3 regions of the Virgibacillus xinjiangensis genome follow, and region 2 is predicted to be linked to each of the others. Evidence: riboswitches for the same ligand, from Rfam matches in the RefSeq annotation. Region 2 holds a riboswitch; each other region holds the start of a gene.
What was found. Region 2 has a riboswitch for S-adenosylmethionine ahead of ACFOGI_RS16210 (methionine ABC transporter ATP-binding protein). Riboswitches for the same ligand answer to the same signal wherever they lie in the genome.
Positions count from the first base shown of each region.

Region 1: it holds a riboswitch for S-adenosylmethionine, as region 2 does, so the genes downstream of both, ACFOGI_RS14085 (methionine ABC transporter ATP-binding protein) here and ACFOGI_RS16210 (methionine ABC transporter ATP-binding protein) in region 2, are expected to answer to the same signal.
Region 3: it holds a riboswitch for S-adenosylmethionine, as region 2 does, so the genes downstream of both, ACFOGI_RS05375 (YfcC family protein) here and ACFOGI_RS16210 (methionine ABC transporter ATP-binding protein) in region 2, are expected to answer to the same signal.

Region 1 covers NZ_JBHRSA010000049.1:87,108-92,641, forward strand. The annotation lists gene ACFOGI_RS14060 (acyl-CoA dehydrogenase family protein) at 1-833, shown strand, start outside; gene ACFOGI_RS14065 (arsenate reductase family protein) at 1,065-1,427, shown strand; gene gcvH (glycine cleavage system protein GcvH) at 1,497-1,880, shown strand; gene ACFOGI_RS14075 (toprim domain-containing protein) at 1,993-2,349, shown strand; gene ACFOGI_RS14080 (thioredoxin family protein) at 2,360-2,674, shown strand; SAM riboswitch class I at 2,749-2,860, shown strand; gene ACFOGI_RS14085 (methionine ABC transporter ATP-binding protein) at 2,978-4,009, shown strand; gene ACFOGI_RS14090 (methionine ABC transporter permease) at 4,002-4,667, shown strand; gene ACFOGI_RS14095 (MetQ/NlpA family ABC transporter substrate-binding protein) at 4,732-5,534, shown strand, end outside.
Region 2 covers NZ_JBHRSA010000058.1:19,775-25,308, reverse strand. The annotation lists gene ACFOGI_RS16225 (pyridoxal phosphate-dependent aminotransferase) at 1-268, shown strand, start outside; gene ACFOGI_RS16220 (MetQ/NlpA family ABC transporter substrate-binding protein) at 340-1,173, opposite strand; gene ACFOGI_RS16215 (methionine ABC transporter permease) at 1,202-1,861, opposite strand; gene ACFOGI_RS16210 (methionine ABC transporter ATP-binding protein) at 1,845-2,864, opposite strand; SAM riboswitch class I at 2,939-3,047, opposite strand; gene ACFOGI_RS16205 (hypothetical protein) at 3,223-4,245, opposite strand; gene ACFOGI_RS16200 (YjzC family protein) at 4,383-4,595, opposite strand; gene ACFOGI_RS16195 (5'-methylthioadenosine/S-adenosylhomocysteine nucleosidase) at 4,719-5,534, opposite strand, start outside.
Region 3 covers NZ_JBHRSA010000020.1:9,788-15,321, reverse strand. The annotation lists gene ACFOGI_RS05390 (dimethylarginine dimethylaminohydrolase family protein) at 1-329, shown strand, start outside; gene ACFOGI_RS05385 (PAS domain-containing protein) at 402-875, opposite strand; gene ACFOGI_RS05380 (cupin domain-containing protein) at 1,016-1,357, opposite strand; SAM riboswitch class I at 1,670-1,781, shown strand; gene ACFOGI_RS05375 (YfcC family protein) at 1,994-3,403, shown strand; gene ACFOGI_RS05370 (DUF488 domain-containing protein) at 3,659-4,213, shown strand; gene ACFOGI_RS05365 (bifunctional homocysteine S-methyltransferase/methylenetetrahydrofolate reductase) at 4,531-5,534, shown strand, end outside.

The DNA of each region.
Region 1 (5,534 bases), on a different contig from region 2:
ATGAGAGTGCCGTGTATCGGACAGTGGGATTGTTTGAGCAACGGATGGGTTCTTTGACAGATGAACAGCTGAAAGATGGAAGGGAAGTTGCCAGAGCGATTGCCGAGTACCAGATTGAATGCTCGATGGGTAAATATATGGCAACAGAGCTTCTTGACCACGCAGTCGATGAAGCGGTTCAGCTGCATGGCGGGTATGGCTTTATGCAGGAGTATGAAGTGGAGCGGATGTACCGTGATTCCCGGATCAACCGTATCTTTGAAGGAACGAACGAGATCAACCGTCTCCTAGTACCTGGTACGCTGCTGAAAAAGGCCATGAAGGGAGAACTTCCACTGCTTCAAAAAGCCCAAGGGCTCCAGGAAGAACTTGTCATGATGATGCCGGAAGAGTTTGGAGAGGGCGTATTAGATCAGGAGAAGTATTTGCTGAAGAATGCTAAGAAGATGGTTTTGCTTGCTGCAGGAACTGCTGCCCAGAAGTATATGAAAAAAATAGAAGGTGAGCAAGAACTTCTAGTGAATATAGCGGATATGACGGCAGAAGTATATAATATGGAAGCTGCCATTCTTCGGACGGAAAAGGCGATCAATAAAACAGGAGAGGAAAAGAATAAACAAAAGCTTCTATACACTCAGGTATACGTACAAGAAGCATTCAACCGGATGGAAGCAGATGCAAAAGAAACGTTAATTGCAGTAGAGGAAGGCGACACGTTGAGGACTATGCTGTCTTCACTCAGAAAGCTGACGCGTCATACACCGACCAATGTTATTGGCAAGAAGCGGGAGATTGCTTCTGAAATTATCAAAGAAGAGAAATATATCGTATAGACAGGGTCAGACAAGTTTTAAAATATGCTATTTGGAAAAGGTTTAGAGAGGCTCTCTAAACCTTTTCCATGCTTTATCGACCGGAAGCGCATGGATTGCAATCCGTGTTTCCCATATCCATGTGATAAAGTTATCGTACCCCCGGGGTTCTTTCCTAGTAAATGAGCAGAAAATGGAATTACGAAGCATAAACATGATAGAATATTAATGAAAAAGGAAGGGGGAAATATAGTGGCAGTAACTTTCTATTGGTATCCGAAATGTGGTACTTGCCGAAAAGCAAAGAAATGGATGGAAGAGAATGAAGTGGACTATGAACCAATACATATAGTAGAAGAGCCGCCTTCCAAACAGAGGATTTTGGAGTTGATGGACAAGAGTGGCCTCCCTGCTAAGAAATTCTTCAATACTAGCGGTAAAAAATACCGCGAACTGAACATAAAGGATAAAATAAAGAATGCCGGGGACGAGGAAATGGCTGAGATTCTGGCTTCTGACGGCATGCTGATCAAGCGTCCGATTGTAACCGATGACGAGTATGTGACCGTAGGATTCAAAGAAGATGAATTCTCGGAGACTTGGCTGAACTATTAGATAAATGGTAGCAAAAAAAAGAGTTAACTTGTATAGTGGTAGTGGATTAAAAATTTGGAGGGATTGAGAATGAGCTTACCAAAAGATCTGCTGTATTCAAAAGAACATGAATGGATAAAAAAAGAGGGAGACAACGTGCGTGTAGGCATCACCGATTTTGCTCAAGATGAATTGGGTGACATCGTATTTGTCGAACTCCCAGAGCCTGGAGATGAACTGGCCGTCGATGAACCATTCGGCAGTGTGGAATCCGTCAAGACAGTATCTGAATTGTATGCTCCAGTAAGTGGAAAAGTTGTAGAAATCAACGAAGATCTAGAGGATAGTCCTGAATTTGTTAATGAATCTCCTTATGAAAAAGCTTGGATGGTCGTAATTGAACCTTCCAACACATCAGAGCTGGATGACCTCCTGTCCCCTGAACAGTACGCAGAAATTACGGAAGAGGACTGAATTACCGAAAATTGGGCTGGCTAACACGCTAATAAGTGTATAGTCAGCCATGTTTTTATCATATATTAAAGTAAATAAGCTTCTTGCTTGATTTCATAAGGAGTGCTATGGGATGATAACGCATGAGACCGATAAGGTGATTATCGTTGAAGGGTTGACCGATAAGCGGCAGATTCAGAAACTGATTACAGATGATGTGACAATTGTCTGTACGCATGGAACATTGGGCGTGGAACGTCTGGATGAATTACTGGAAACATATGATTTGGACCACAAAGAGGTCATCATTTTAGTGGACGAAGACGCATCCGGCATGAAGCTGAGGAAGCAGCTGTCCAGGGAACTTCCCCATGCAGAGCATATTTTTGTCAGCAGTGAGTACCGCGAGGTGGCCACAACACCTGAAAATATTCTAGCCACGGCATTAGTAAGCAAGCATATAGAGGTGAACCCGATCTTTTTAGTATAGGGTGAGAGGATTGAAACAATTTACCAATGAAACAGCAGATCAGGAAAAATTCCTCCTGTATATTTACACCCCTTTTTGCGGGACATGCCAGCTTGCCCGCGGGATGTTGGAAAAAATAGAAAGTGTGCATAAGCAGGATATCTTCTTTGAAATGAACGCTTCCCTGCATCCCGAATTCATGCAGGAGAAGCAGATTGAGAGTGTGCCATGCCTACTCATAAAAGAAGATGGTGAGTGGAAGGAAAAAGTTTACACTTTCCACTCCATTCCGAATATATACAGTTATTTAATGAAATACAAGCCAGAGTTATTCCAACACCAATAGGAAATATACCATTGACACAGTGAGTCAAGTATGATAGGATTTTTCTTATCTGTTCTTAATTGAATAATTTTCAACTCTTATCTTGAGCGGTGGAGGGACTGGCCCAGTGAACCCGCGGCAACCTTCAAATACAGTGATATTTGAAAGGTGCCAATTCCTGCAAAGAATATCTTTGACAGATAAGAGAACGAAAAGGCATAAACTGACGTCTTTCTGTTCTCTTGCGGAAAGGCTTTTTTTATGTTTTTTAAACAAGCATCGATAGTACATACTATCCATAGCATCACAGAAGGGAGGATTATCGTGATTTCCATAGAGAACCTAAGTAAATATTTCAAAACAGATAAACAGGAAATAACTGCAGTCGATGACATGACGCTGGACATCAAAGAAGGGAATATCTTCGGAGTGATCGGCTATAGCGGGGCTGGGAAGAGTACCTTTGTCAGACTGTTGAACCGATTGGAGGAACCGTCCTCCGGAAAAATCGTGATTGACGATAGGGAAATTACGTCCCTAAACAACAAGCAATTGCGGGTGGCACGACAGGATATCGGGATGATCTTTCAGCATTTTAATCTACTTTGGTCCAGAACAGTGAAAGATAATATTGCATTTCCACTGGAAATTGCAGGGGTTCCCAAAAAAGATCGTGACTCACGTGTAGATGAGCTAATCAGGTTGGTAGGTCTTTCAGGAAGGGAAAATGCGTATCCAGCCCAATTGAGTGGTGGACAAAAACAGAGGGTAGGGATCGCCAGGGCGCTGGCCAATCGCCCCAAAGTGCTGCTCTGCGACGAAGCAACCTCGGCTCTTGACCCGGAGACGACCAATTCCATCCTTGATTTGCTGGTGGATATCAATCAACAGTTGGGATTGACCATCATTCTTATCACCCACGAGATGCATGTAATACGCAAAATCTGCAAACAGGTGGCAGTAATGGAAAAGGGAAGGGTCGTAGAACAGGGAGACGTCTTGGAGCTGTTTTCACGTCCGAAACAGCCGGTAACCAAAAAGTTTGTAGAGCAAGTTATGGGTAACCAACAGGACGAAGATAGTGTGGGTCAGCTTGTGCAGAGCTCTGCAGGAGGCAACATCATCCGCTTCCACTTTTTGGGAGAAACGACCAATCAGGCCTTGATCAGCAAGTTGTCCAAGGAGTTCGACGTGGATATCAATATATTGCAGGGGAAAATCACACAGACACAAGGTGGCGCATACGGGACGCTGTATGTTCAGATAAACGGGGATCATCAAGAAGTTCAAAAAGCCGTCGCTTTTGTTCATGAGCAGACCTCGGTGGAAGTGGAGGTTATACGTGAAGATGGCTGACTTATTTCCAAATATACAAATGGAAGATTTCTGGATAGCAACTTATGAAACATTCTATATGACAATTCTAGCTTTGGTTGGTACATGTATATTCGGTATCCTACTGGGATTGATGTTGTATCTTACAAGCAAGGATGGAATATGGCAGAATAAATATATTAATTTTATTGTGGCCTCACTGGTGAATATTTTCCGTGCTATTCCATTCATTATACTTATTCTACTGTTGTTCCCTTTTACGGATTTTCTGGTTGGAACGATACGGGGACCTAATGCTGCCTTGCCAGCATTGATTATAGGCTCTGCTCCGTTTTATGGACGACTGGTGGAAATAGCTTTAAGAGAAGTGGAAAAGGGTGTTGTCGAGGCTGCAAAGGCGATGGGAGCGAAGACGAGTACGATCATTTTCAAAGTGCTGCTTCCTGAGTCCATGCCAGCCCTTGTCTCAGGCCTTACGGTAACAGCTATTGCTTTAATAGGTTATACAGCAATGGCTGGAGTAATCGGTGCCGGCGGTCTCGGAAATTATGCCTATTATTTTGGTTTCCAACGCAGGGACTTTGACGTGGTATTCCTTTGTACGGTTGTCATCGTACTTATAGTTTTCCTCTTCCAATTCGTAGGAGATTACATTACAAGGAAGCTGGATAAGCGATGAATATTGGTGTACACTGGGTACACTGTTCACATTCATAAATTTTTCAAAAAAAGGGGAGAAAAGAATGAAAAAGATTGCTTTGCTCTTATCTGTTTTATTCATCCTGCTGTTAGCAGCCTGTGGTGGAGGAGAAACAGAAGACAACAATACATCTGATAGCGGGGAGAACCAAACAACGGAAATAACGGTTGGTGCTTCAAGTACGCCACATGCGGAGATTCTGGAACAGGCTAAGCCGCTGTTGGAAGAAGATGGCATTATCTTGAATATTGAGGAATACCAGGACTATGTGCTGCCGAATGATGATTTGGCGAATGGAGAGTTGGATGCAAACTATTTCCAGCATACTCCATTCCTGCAACAAACCATTTCAGATACTGGATATGACTTGGAATCCATCGGTGGAGTACATGTGGAGCCTATGGGAGTCTACTCCCAAGGAATAGAAAGTGTGGATGCTATCGAGGAAGGAACGGAAGTCATCATGAGCAACTCCATACCTGACCATGGACGGATCCTTTCCTTGTTTGAATCTGCCGGGCTTATTACACTGAAAGAAGATGTGGAAAAATCCGAGGCAACTTTAGAGGATATTGAAGAGAATCCTAAGAACCTGGAATTTTCACCAGATTATGCGGCTGAGTTCCTGCCTGAGTTGTATCATAATGAGGAAAATGCGCTGGTTGCCATTAATACCAACTATGCGATCGGAGCTGACTTGAATCCCCTGGAAGATGCCCTGTTCATTGAAGGGGAAGACTCAGAGTATGTCAATGTTGTTGCCGTCAAATCTGAAGATGCGGATAAGGAAGAATTGAATCGGCTTGTTGAGGTCTTGCAATCAGAAGAGATTCAAGACTTCATCCT
Region 2 (5,534 bases):
AAGAAGAGATGTTTTTGTGGACAAACTTCATTCCATCGGCTGGAAGGTGGAAGCACCAAAAGGTACATTCTTCTCTTGGCTGCCCATTCCGGAAGGTTATACCTCCCAGCAATTCGCCGACCTCCTGTTGGAAAAAGCCCATGTGGCGGTCGCTCCAGGTAATGGTTTCGGGGAACAGGGAGAAGGTTATGTTCGAGTCGGCCTCCTCGACAGCGAAGAAAGGCTTGCTGAAGCGGCAGAACGGATTGGCAAACTCGGTCTGTTCTAGTAATCCCATCCATATATCCAATAGAAAGGCTGTGCTCCCCCTCCAAGGGAAACACAGCCTCTTTCATTTCTTTATTCCGTCATCCATTGTGGTTTGCCAAATCCTTTGAATTCCTCATCAATGATTTCTTCAAATTCTGGTGATTCGATGACTTCCTTGATATCCTGAATCCATTCACTGTCAAGATCCTCTGTATTCACTACCACACGATTGCGGTAGTCATCAGGCATATCTTCCAGCGCGAGGGCGTCAAGCAGATCCATACCAGCAGCAAGGGCGAAGTTGCCTGGCACGGTTGCCAAGTCTTCACTATCAGCTGTACGTGGTAATTGGCCTGCTTCAATTTCTTTGAACTGCAGATCCTTCGGGTTCTCGGCGATATCGTCAAGACTTGCCCGCAACTGGTCGACCTCCTCATCGAGAGTGATCAGCCCTTCATCTTCCAGCATGATCAGTGTACGTGCCAAATTCGTAGGGTCATTGGCAATCGTGATGTTGCTTCCATCCTCAATATCCTCGATGGAATCATAAGTGTTGGAATACAGTCCCATCGGTGCAGTCGGCACGATTTTCACTTCAGACAAGTCCATGCCGTTTTCTTCTGCAAACGATTCATAATATAGCTTGTGCTGGAACAGGTTGGCATCAATATCTCCGTTATGCAAGGCATTGTTCGGCTGGATATAGTCACTGAATTCTGTATTCTCGACAGTGTACCCTTTTTCTTCCAGCAATGGTTTCAGCGCTTTATTGACCATATCACTGTACGGTCCGGATGTGGCACCGAAGCGTATGGTGTCCTTTCCACCTTCATCGGCACCTGAAGCACTTTCTTCTCCTCCGCCGCATGCAGCCAATACTAATAATGCGAGTAATGTAAGAATAATTCCCAGTTGTCTTTTCATTTAATTTCCTCCTCAGTGGGTGTATTTTTTAGCGTTTGTTAACTGCCTTGGCAATGAAGTCGCCGGCATATTGGATAACTTGGACAAGCACGATCAGGACAATGACTGTCGTATACATGATCAAATCGTCATAGCGGTAATACCCATAACGGATGGCCAAATCACCTATACCGCCACCGCCGACTGTCCCTGCCATTGCAGAAAAACCGATCAGGCTGATGGTCGTGATGGTCAATCCGCTGATGATTCCTGGTTTTGCCTCTGGTAGGATGACATCCTTAATGATCATCCATGGGGATGCACCGACAGATACAGCTGCTTCTATCACACCTTGGTCAATCTCTCTTGCTGACGTTTCTACAATCCGAGCGAAAAATGGAATGGCTGCCACCGATAGAGGCACTGCTGCTGCCGTCGGCCCGATCGTGGTGCCAAGCAGTGCATCTGTAACAGGCAACAGAAAAACCAACAGTATGATAAACGGGATCGAGCGTACCAGGTTGGTAATGATCCCTGCTGTCACCTTTACGAAGCGGTTCTCCAGGAATACTCCGCGATCCGTGACAAATAAAAGGATTCCTAGCGGCAGTCCGACGAGAATGGCGATTCCAAGGGAGATGCCTACCATATACAAAGTTTCAAAGAATGCTTGATTCAGCTCCGGAAGCAGTTCAATCAACCGATCCATGCTGCACCACCTCCACTTGTTCAATTCGTTCTTCCAAGTAAGCAATCGCTCCGTCAATCTGATCTTTTGCACCAGTTAGTTCCATCATGAACACGCCGAGAGGCATGTCCCGTATGTACTCCACTTTCCCATGAAGGATGTTGCCGCTCACCGGATAGGCCTGCAGCATATCGGAAACCACCGCTTCCTTGGCCAGATCCCCGCGGAATTGCAATTTTACCAAGGTGCCCTTGCACTCTCTCAAAAGCTTTTCCGGCAATGTAAATTGCAGGACGGTCTGAATGAAATCCTTGGTCAATTCTTCTTTGGGGTTCGCGAAGATATCGAAAACCTTTCCTTCTTCCACCACTTTGCCAGCCTGCATCACGGCACAACGGTGGCAGATTTCTTTGACGACTTCCATTTCATGGGTGATGATGACAATCGTGATTCCAAGCTCCTCATTGATCTTTTTCAGCAGCCGGAGAATCGATTTGGTGGTGCTTGGATCCAAGGCGGAAGTCGCTTCGTCACACAACAGCACTTTCGGGTTGTTGGCCAGCGCCCTGGCAATGCTCACCCGCTGTTTCTGTCCCCCGCTGAGTTGGGCTGGATAAGTGTCGGCCTTATCGGCTAGACCAACAAGTTCCAACAGCTCCGCCACCCGCTTCTGTTGTTCTGTCCTGCCAAGGCCTGCAGCCTTCAGGGCGAACGCTACATTCTCCGCCACCGTTTTGGAAGAGACAAGATGGAATCCTTGAAAAATCATGCCGATCGACTGGCGCGCCTGTCTTAGTTCTTTGGCCGGCAGTTTTAGCAGATCGGTACCATCAATCAGCACTTCCCCTGCTGTCGGCCGCTCCAGAATATTGATGCAGCGGAGGAGTGTGCTTTTACCTGCTCCGCTGTACCCGACAATCCCATAAATCTCTCCACGGTCGATACGCAGGTCTACCTGATCCACACCCGTGACCTGCTTGTTCTTCACTTTAAATACTTTCTCCAGATTACGCAGCTCAATCATGCTGTTCCCCCATATCGCCTAAAACAAAAAAACCTCTTTCCATATGTGAAAGAGAGGTTGATTACTGATTCAATACCTTATCTTCCAGAATGGATACTCATTCCGCAGGAGGTAGCACCACTCCGTCATGGAAGGTTGCTGTGACGTCTTCAGGCCTGTTCCCTCAGTCACTCTTGATAAGCTGTATACAATTTTCATAGACTTAATACTATATGGGTTCGACAACAATGTCAACACAATTTTAGAATTTTACAGTTAATGGTGTAATTCCGCAAAATCGCATCTTTCTTGCAGTGGCGTGCGCGTACTAGGAATAAAACGTCATACAGGAGAGCTATAATTTAGGACTCCCTGCCGATCATGGAAGGGCATTGTCTCCTTCGAAGTTCTTCCTTACCTTTGCAGCAGCCTTTTCCGGATTTTTATAAACGATTGGTTCCTGATGAAGGGTGTGGAAAAAGTTCATATCACTGGTGCCAACTCCGCTGTAGGAAAGTCTGGGGATGACCCGGGCATGGGCCGGAGATCCTTCATTGGAAAAGGTCAGCGACATATTGAAACTGGCCAGTCCCTCTTCTTGCAAGGTGAGAAATACTGCCTGCAGGCCGCTAGCAAAGTCCTCCCAATCCTGCTGCTTAAATTCAGTAATGTCTGTCAGCCCTTTAAAAATCGCTTGAAAATCATAATGGCTTTTTGGAGCAAATGAATGCATCCATGCTGTATTTCCTTTTTCCCCGATCCAACGCTCTCCATCCTTTTCTTGATCATACAGCCAGGCAAGATACTCGATGCCATGGTTTTCCTGAAAAGCCCTGGACTTGCGGTCAAATAGACTCTGGTAATTGGTTGCTGCTTCCGACACGACCACATGGAGATGCGGATGCAGAATGCTCCCTCCCGCTTCCGGCAGGTAATTCCAATTGATCGAAGCATACATTACTTCCTCTTCCGACCGGAGTACCTGCTGAATATATTGTTGTGCTGCCTGGAATGCATCCCGCATCATTGGGATTGTAAAGTTCTTCAGGGTGACATAATGTTCTTCGGAGAGTACGACTACCCCATTATGCTTGCTGTAAGGAAAGAGATTTGGAAATACGACCGATTCTCCCTTCCGAATCCTTCCTTCCGGGGATATCTCTTTCGGGAATACCGGCGTGAATGCCTCCAGATTCTCGGGGCAGAACGGGCATTGGTCACCGCCGGTCTCTACCCCTTCCTCGAAATAGTCCGTTTTAGCCGGTTGCATCCCGGGATCAACGACCAACCTGGAAGATTCCCCGGTGAGCGGGTCGAATCGCACCTCTGTCTTCTGCTCTACCCTATCGCCATTCTTATAAAAGCTGAAAACTTCCTCCTGACTGACAAATAACGGATTCATTCAGCATCTCTCCTCCTGTAGGGTTTTCTTCTTTATGTACCTGGTTTGCATGATCGATCGATTAAAAATGGAAGTGATTTATTTATTGGAGACCTTGCTCCATAAAAAAGCCGCTCCATTTACAGAGCAGCCTGACACTAGTTGTTGCTTCTTCCCTGGACACCTGGTTTATGAAGGTCGCGTTTCTTGATCCACACCCGGTCCTGGTTGGTATTCTGAGGAAACTCCTGGCCTGCTTCCATCTCCAACTGGCGCGGGTCTTCCACGTTGCTTCCCGTTTCACCTTTTTCTATATATATGCCATTATTCGGTGCTTTATCTCCTGCTTTGAATCTTGACTGTTCACCCATTTGATTTCCTCCTTCTGGACTTTTCCTTAGTATGGATTACCGGAGGAATAATTATGAATGGAAGGCTAGCGATACAACGAAAAAGAACACCTCCATACGCACGGAAGTGTTCGTTTGTACAATTTATTTTTCACTTGTAATGGTGGAAATGTATTCGCTCACTACCTCATACACATAGTCCTGATTTGCTGTAGCGGTGTTTGGATCATATTCCCCGCCGTTGGTTTTATTATTGGAGAGAATCCTGATACCGAGGAAAGCTGTATCATATGCCTTGGAAATCTGCGCCGCCGAGGCAGTTTCCATCTCCTCTACCGATGTGCCGAAGTTCTCATGAATCCATTCAATGCGATCGACCTCATTGTTCCAAAAGTCCGCAGAGCCTATCGTGCCTTCCACGACCTTCCCTTTTGTATGGGTATCTTTCACTGCATGGGCAGCTGCCAGGAGATCCTCGTCTCCTTCATAGTAACGGGCCTTTTCTGCGTCAGGGTCTTCCCCAGCGCTACCTTCAGAGGCCATCAAATCCATCGGAATCCATTCGGTTACCTCGATTCCTTCGCCTTCGTCCCGGTCACCTGTTTTCAATGCTCCAATATTGACCGTTCTTTTTCCAAGCACAATATCATATACATTCAATTCAGGATCATGTCCGCCAGAGGTTCCCTGATTGATAATGGCGATTGGATTAAATTTCTCTATCGCGATTGCTGTAGCTGCAGCTGAATTTTCCATTCCCTTGCCGGTTTGGGTGACAATCACAGGATAATCATCCACCGTACCCTTATAAAACACAAAGTTGCCAGAGGTTTCTTCTTCTACGTTTTCCAGGCGTCCTGCAAATTCCTCCGCCTCGATCGGCATTGGTCCTTGAACAATGATCGGCCGTTGTGATTCATTATCCTCTGTTTCCGCTTCCGATTGGGATGCAGAACTGCA
Region 3 (5,534 bases), on a different contig from region 2:
TTACGGAAAAATATTTACACCTGGATTGCGTGTTTAATGTTTTATCCCCAGAAGTAGCTCTTATTTATCCAAATGCCCTTTCAACAGAAGATCTCGACCTTCTTTCCTCGAGATATGAGCTTATTGAAGTTACAGAAGAAGAACAATTCACATTAGGAACCAATGTATTGAGTATAGGGAATAACACAGTGTTCAGCCTTCCGGTTAATGAAAAGGTGAATGAGAAGATGCGGGAAAAGGGATTTGAAGTCATCGAAATAGATTATTCGGAGATTATTAAATCTGGAGGATCTTTCCGGTGCAGTACATTGCCTATATTGCGGGTATGAGAAACTGCAGAGGGTAGGGGATTTAACAATTAGGGGAAAGAGAGCCTACTGATTGTTAAATCCCCTTTATGATCATGGCTTAACAGCTTTAAATTCGTCAATGGTTTCCGGGGTGTTTTTGCCTTCTTTTCCTTCGAAGAGGTCGAGATTGACAGTCACATCCATACAGCCAAGGTATCTTCCGTTTTCATCACGTACTGCCATGAATTTTTGGTAAATCTGACCAGATTCACCACTGCGCTTAGGGAACCAAAATTCCCATTCATCGCGTTTTCCTGTATGGAAATCATTCAACAACTTTTCAACGTGGTGAGCCACTTTCGGGTGAAGCTCAAGCACGTGGCGGCCAATCGCTTCCTTCCGGCGACCATGCACACGGTTTGGATTATTTGAATACCAGCGGAAAATATCATCGGCATCACAAAAGCCCATTTCAAATGGCAGTAGATTAATGATGGAATCCAACGTGCTTGCTCTGATCGCCCCGGTTTCAAAATTAATCACAGCTTCAGGACTGATTAGTTCGGACAATTTTTGTTCAAGCATATCTAAATCTCTCCTTTAAGAATAGAATTTTATAAATAATAGTAAGCATAGACTCATCTGCTAATAATGCTATATAGCAGGTATGGACTTATAAAAGAAATCCGGTGCAGCCGTTCCTCTGATCACAGCTGAACTGGCGTTTACATGTTTTTCGCATATTGCTCATCAGGGATCTTATTCAGCATGACATATAGGCTTACGTCAGATGACCCAGTACTGGCAAATGCCAGCTCTTCATCGCCATTACATACAAGAACGTCATCCTGTTGTACAGGAACTTCTTTCCTATCTATGGTAAATGTACCTTCACCCTGTAGGACAAGTAAATATACATTGGAGCCAGGATGCTTATGTGCAGGCAAAGTTTGACCAGGTTCAAAGTTAAGCACAAACACCGTACTTTTGTCCTCTTTAAAAATAATCCGTTTCGTAAACCTCTCCTTATTCATTTCCATATATTCGTTAAGGTTTTGTATTTTCATGTCAACTTCCTCCCATTTGATGAATCATAAGTAAATCTGACTTTCTAACCAAAGTATATTCTAATAAACGGATAAAAAAATTGACCTAGGTCAATTTTGGAATGATTGATCTCAAAATAGCAGGGTTTTGAGCTAAACAGGCAAGATAGACTGAAAATTTTATTCCAGCTCCATCAGAGTCAGCCGATTAGTAACCAATCTATCGACTTGATCCGACATCTTCCTCCAAAAATCTCTTTATCTTATTGACAAAAAACTCACTCGAGTATAAAATTGCTCATTACTAACAAAAATTTTCTAATTTAATAATTTTACTTATCAAGAGTGACTGAGGGACAGGCCCAATGACGTCCGGCTACCTCCTTTTAGAAGGAAAGGTGCCAATTCCTGCAGAATAATTCGGATTTATTCTGGGAGATAAGGCGAAATAGACATACAGCCTCTTTCCCATTGGAAGAGGTTGTTTTGTGTCTATCAAAATTTATTAATTAGATACAAGGGGGATAGAAGCCAGGGGACAGTATTGGAAAAAGCCGAGTATTGCTATGGTAATACGGACGTTATTATATGTACCGTTATGCGAGGGCACAGTCGTTTAACTCAACGAAAGAAAATACACACAAGAGGTGAACAACTATGCAGGAAGAAAATAAAAGTAAAAAATTGCTGGATCGGATTCCACATCCACTTGCTCTATTGTTTTATATTGTAGTTGCTGCAGCTATTTTGACGTATATTATTCCGGCAGGATCTTATGAAAGGGAAGATGTGGATGGTGCCACTCGGACTATTCCTGGGACGTTTGATTTCATAGAGAGTAGTCCGGTTGGGATTCTCGATTTATTTACGGCAATTCCAGAAGGTTTCCAAGAAATGTCCGATATCGTCTTTGTCACATTCGCGGCTGCTATGATGTTCGGACTATTGGAAAGAACGGGGATGCTGGAAAACACAGTAGGGACCTTCATACGGAAAGTTGGTATGAACAGGCGTTTCCTTGTCGTTGTCATCATGACATTCGTTTATGGATTTTTCGGGATATTTGTAGGGCTTGAAAATAATATCGCCCTTATTCCAATCGCTGTATTAGTAAGTGTTGCAATTGGCGGAGATGCCATGCTCGGGGCCGGTATTGGAATTGGGGGTGTGCTTGTAGGATTTGGTTTATCTCCATTCAATCCTTATACAGTTGGTGTAGGACACAAGATAGCGGAAATGCAACTCTTCTCAGGATGGCTTTTCAGAAGTATTTTGGTGTTTGCTATATTATCCGTATTAGCTTATTTTAACGTAAGGTATTTCAAAAAGATTTTAAAGAACCCGGGTAAAAGCCTGGGGTATGACATAGATACTCAAGACATGTCACTCAGCAAACCGCTTGATACATATCACATGAGAAAAAAAGATATTGCCATGCTATTGGTATTCATCTCTGGGATCATTATCATGCTCACTGGTATCTTCACCCAAGGATGGTATATCAATGAAGTAGCTGCGATCTATCTGATGATCGGGATGGTCTGTGGACTGATTGCTGGGTTGAATGGCAGTGAGATTGCCAAAGTATTTTCCAAAGCGCTAGAACCTAGTGCATTGGCAGCTATCTTGATTGGGGTGGCAATGGCGACTCAAGTAGTGATGAACCAGGGTAATATCAGTGATACAGTTGCTCATGGCCTTGTCTCTGTGCTGGATTATTTGCCAACAACACTAGCGGTCTTGTTCATGACGGTAGCCCAGTCGATCATTAATATTCTGATTCCTAGTGGGAGTGGACAAGCAATGGTGACACTGCCGATCATGATTCCGGTCGGTGATATGTTGGATATTACACGGCAATCGACCATTTTAGCATTCCAAGTCGGTGATGGCCTTACCAATTTATTTTCCCCAACATTGGGCGGGCTGATGGCAATGCTTGGTTTATGCAGAGTACCTTATGGAAGATGGCTTCGTTATATTGTCCCGTTTGCCATCATAGCACTCTGTATCGCTTGGATTGCCTTGGTCATCAGTGTATTGATTAATTGGGGTGGCTCCCTCTAAAATAAAGTTTACTTTGTTGGATGGTTGGTCCAACTTGGTCCGTTGTACGTAACCGTTTGGTGTTCATCACCAGACGGTTTTATTTGTATAGGATTGTTTATATCTGATAGATGCTCCACTTCCGTTTGGTTTGTTAACGGCTCTGTGGTTCATTGAAGTCTCTATAACGTAAACTCTGTTGCCGGTAGGAATTTTGATAAAATAATAGAAAGGGTATAGGTTGTTACATAAGCTGCTAACAAGGAGGCCAGGGTTATGAGGATCTATACGATCGGGCATTCCGGCCATGACAAGCAACATTTCCTGCAGATGCTCGAGGCTGCTGGTATCGAATATGTAGCGGATATCCGTGCTTTTCCTGCCAGCCGGAAACACCCGCAGTTCAACAAGGAAAGCATGGATGATTGGCTTGGGGAAGCGGGCCTCGACTACCGTCATTTCTCATTGCTCGGTGGCAGGCGGAGCCGGTCAGGCGAGATTGGAGAAGACTTAAATGCTGGCTGGAACAATCGCTCGTTCCATAACTATGCGGACTATACATTAACGGAAATGTTCCAAAATGGACTGGAGGGTTTACAGGCTGAGGCCCGAAAGAAGAATCTCGTCTATATGTGCTCCGAGCGGCATCCAGCCAGGTGCCATCGCCTGTTGATCAGCAACTGGCTGCAGGCGAATGGCTGGGACGTTTTCCATCTGATCAAAAACTCTGAAGGCGAAACGGAATTGGTCGGTCATGAGCTTGGCCGGTGGGGTGCGATGCCTATTGTGGAAAAGGATGGAACCGTAGTGTACCCGATGCTTGGGGATTAGTGGGTGTCTTGTTCGCCTTCTATCTAAAGATTCTTCGTTTTACATTTCTCAACATATATAGGGAAAGAGAAGTGGTCACGACCATGATACAGCTCAGCCACCTGAAAGCCCATCGCCTGCCTCTGAAGAGGGAGGGCGATGGGCTTTTTGCATTCCTGTGGGTATAGCCGTAAGTTATAACGAGTTATTAGTTATAACCGTTACATTATAGCGTTTGGGCTGTGTTACGATATATATAACAGATAAACAAATATGAATATTGGGAATATAGAGTTATTTATCGTCTTATAAGAGAAGGGAAAGGAGTGGTAGAATACATGGATTTACTGACAGAACTGGAGAAAGGATTTCTGATTGGCGACGGTGCAATGGGCACATTGCTTTACTCATACGGTATTGACCAGTGTTTTGAAGAATTGAATCTGACGCATGAGGAACAAATCACCAACATTCACAAGGCTTATATTGATGCCGGTTGCAATATCATCCAAACCAATACCTATGGGGCGAATTATGTGAAATTGGCGCGTTTTGGCCTGGAAGACAAGGTGAAGGAAATCAACACAAAGGCTATTCGAATCGCCAAGCAAGCAGCGGCTGGAAAAGATGTCTTTGTATTGGGAACTATCGGTGGCATCCATGGAACAAGGTCCTCCCAAGCATCGAAGGAAGAAATCAAGAGAAGTTTCCGGGAGCAATTATATTGTTTGCTTCTGGAGAACGTCGATGGGCTGATGTTAGAGACGTACTACGATTTAGAGGAATTGCGGACCGTTTTGAAAATAGCAAGGAAAGAAACAGATATCCCGATCATCGCCAATGTTTCGATGCATGAAGCAGGGATTCTGCAAAACGGTGTTCCTTTAGCAGATGCCCTGAAAGAATTAGAAGATCTGGGCGCAAATGTGGTCGGGATCAATTGCCGGCTTGGGCCTTTTCATATGATCGAGTCATTAAAAAATGTTCCATTGCCGAAACATGCGTATCTTGCGGCATATCCGAATGCCAGCCTGCCTAGTTATCACGAGGGTAAATTGGTTTATGAAAATGAACCGGATTATTTCAGGGCATGTGCGAAGGAGTTTCGGGATGAAGGTGTCAGGCTTCTGGGCGGCTGTTGCGGTACGACACCGAAGCATGTGGAAGCATTAGTGGAAGGTGTCCGCGGTTTGACCCCATTGAGGGAAAAAGAAGTGATCACCAAAGAAGCGCCAATGGAAATCAAGGACGTACAGGGGAAAGAAGAAGCTTCATTGACAGATATCGTGAAAGAAAGGCATAGCATCATCGTGGAGCTGGATGCACCAAAACATTTGGATAC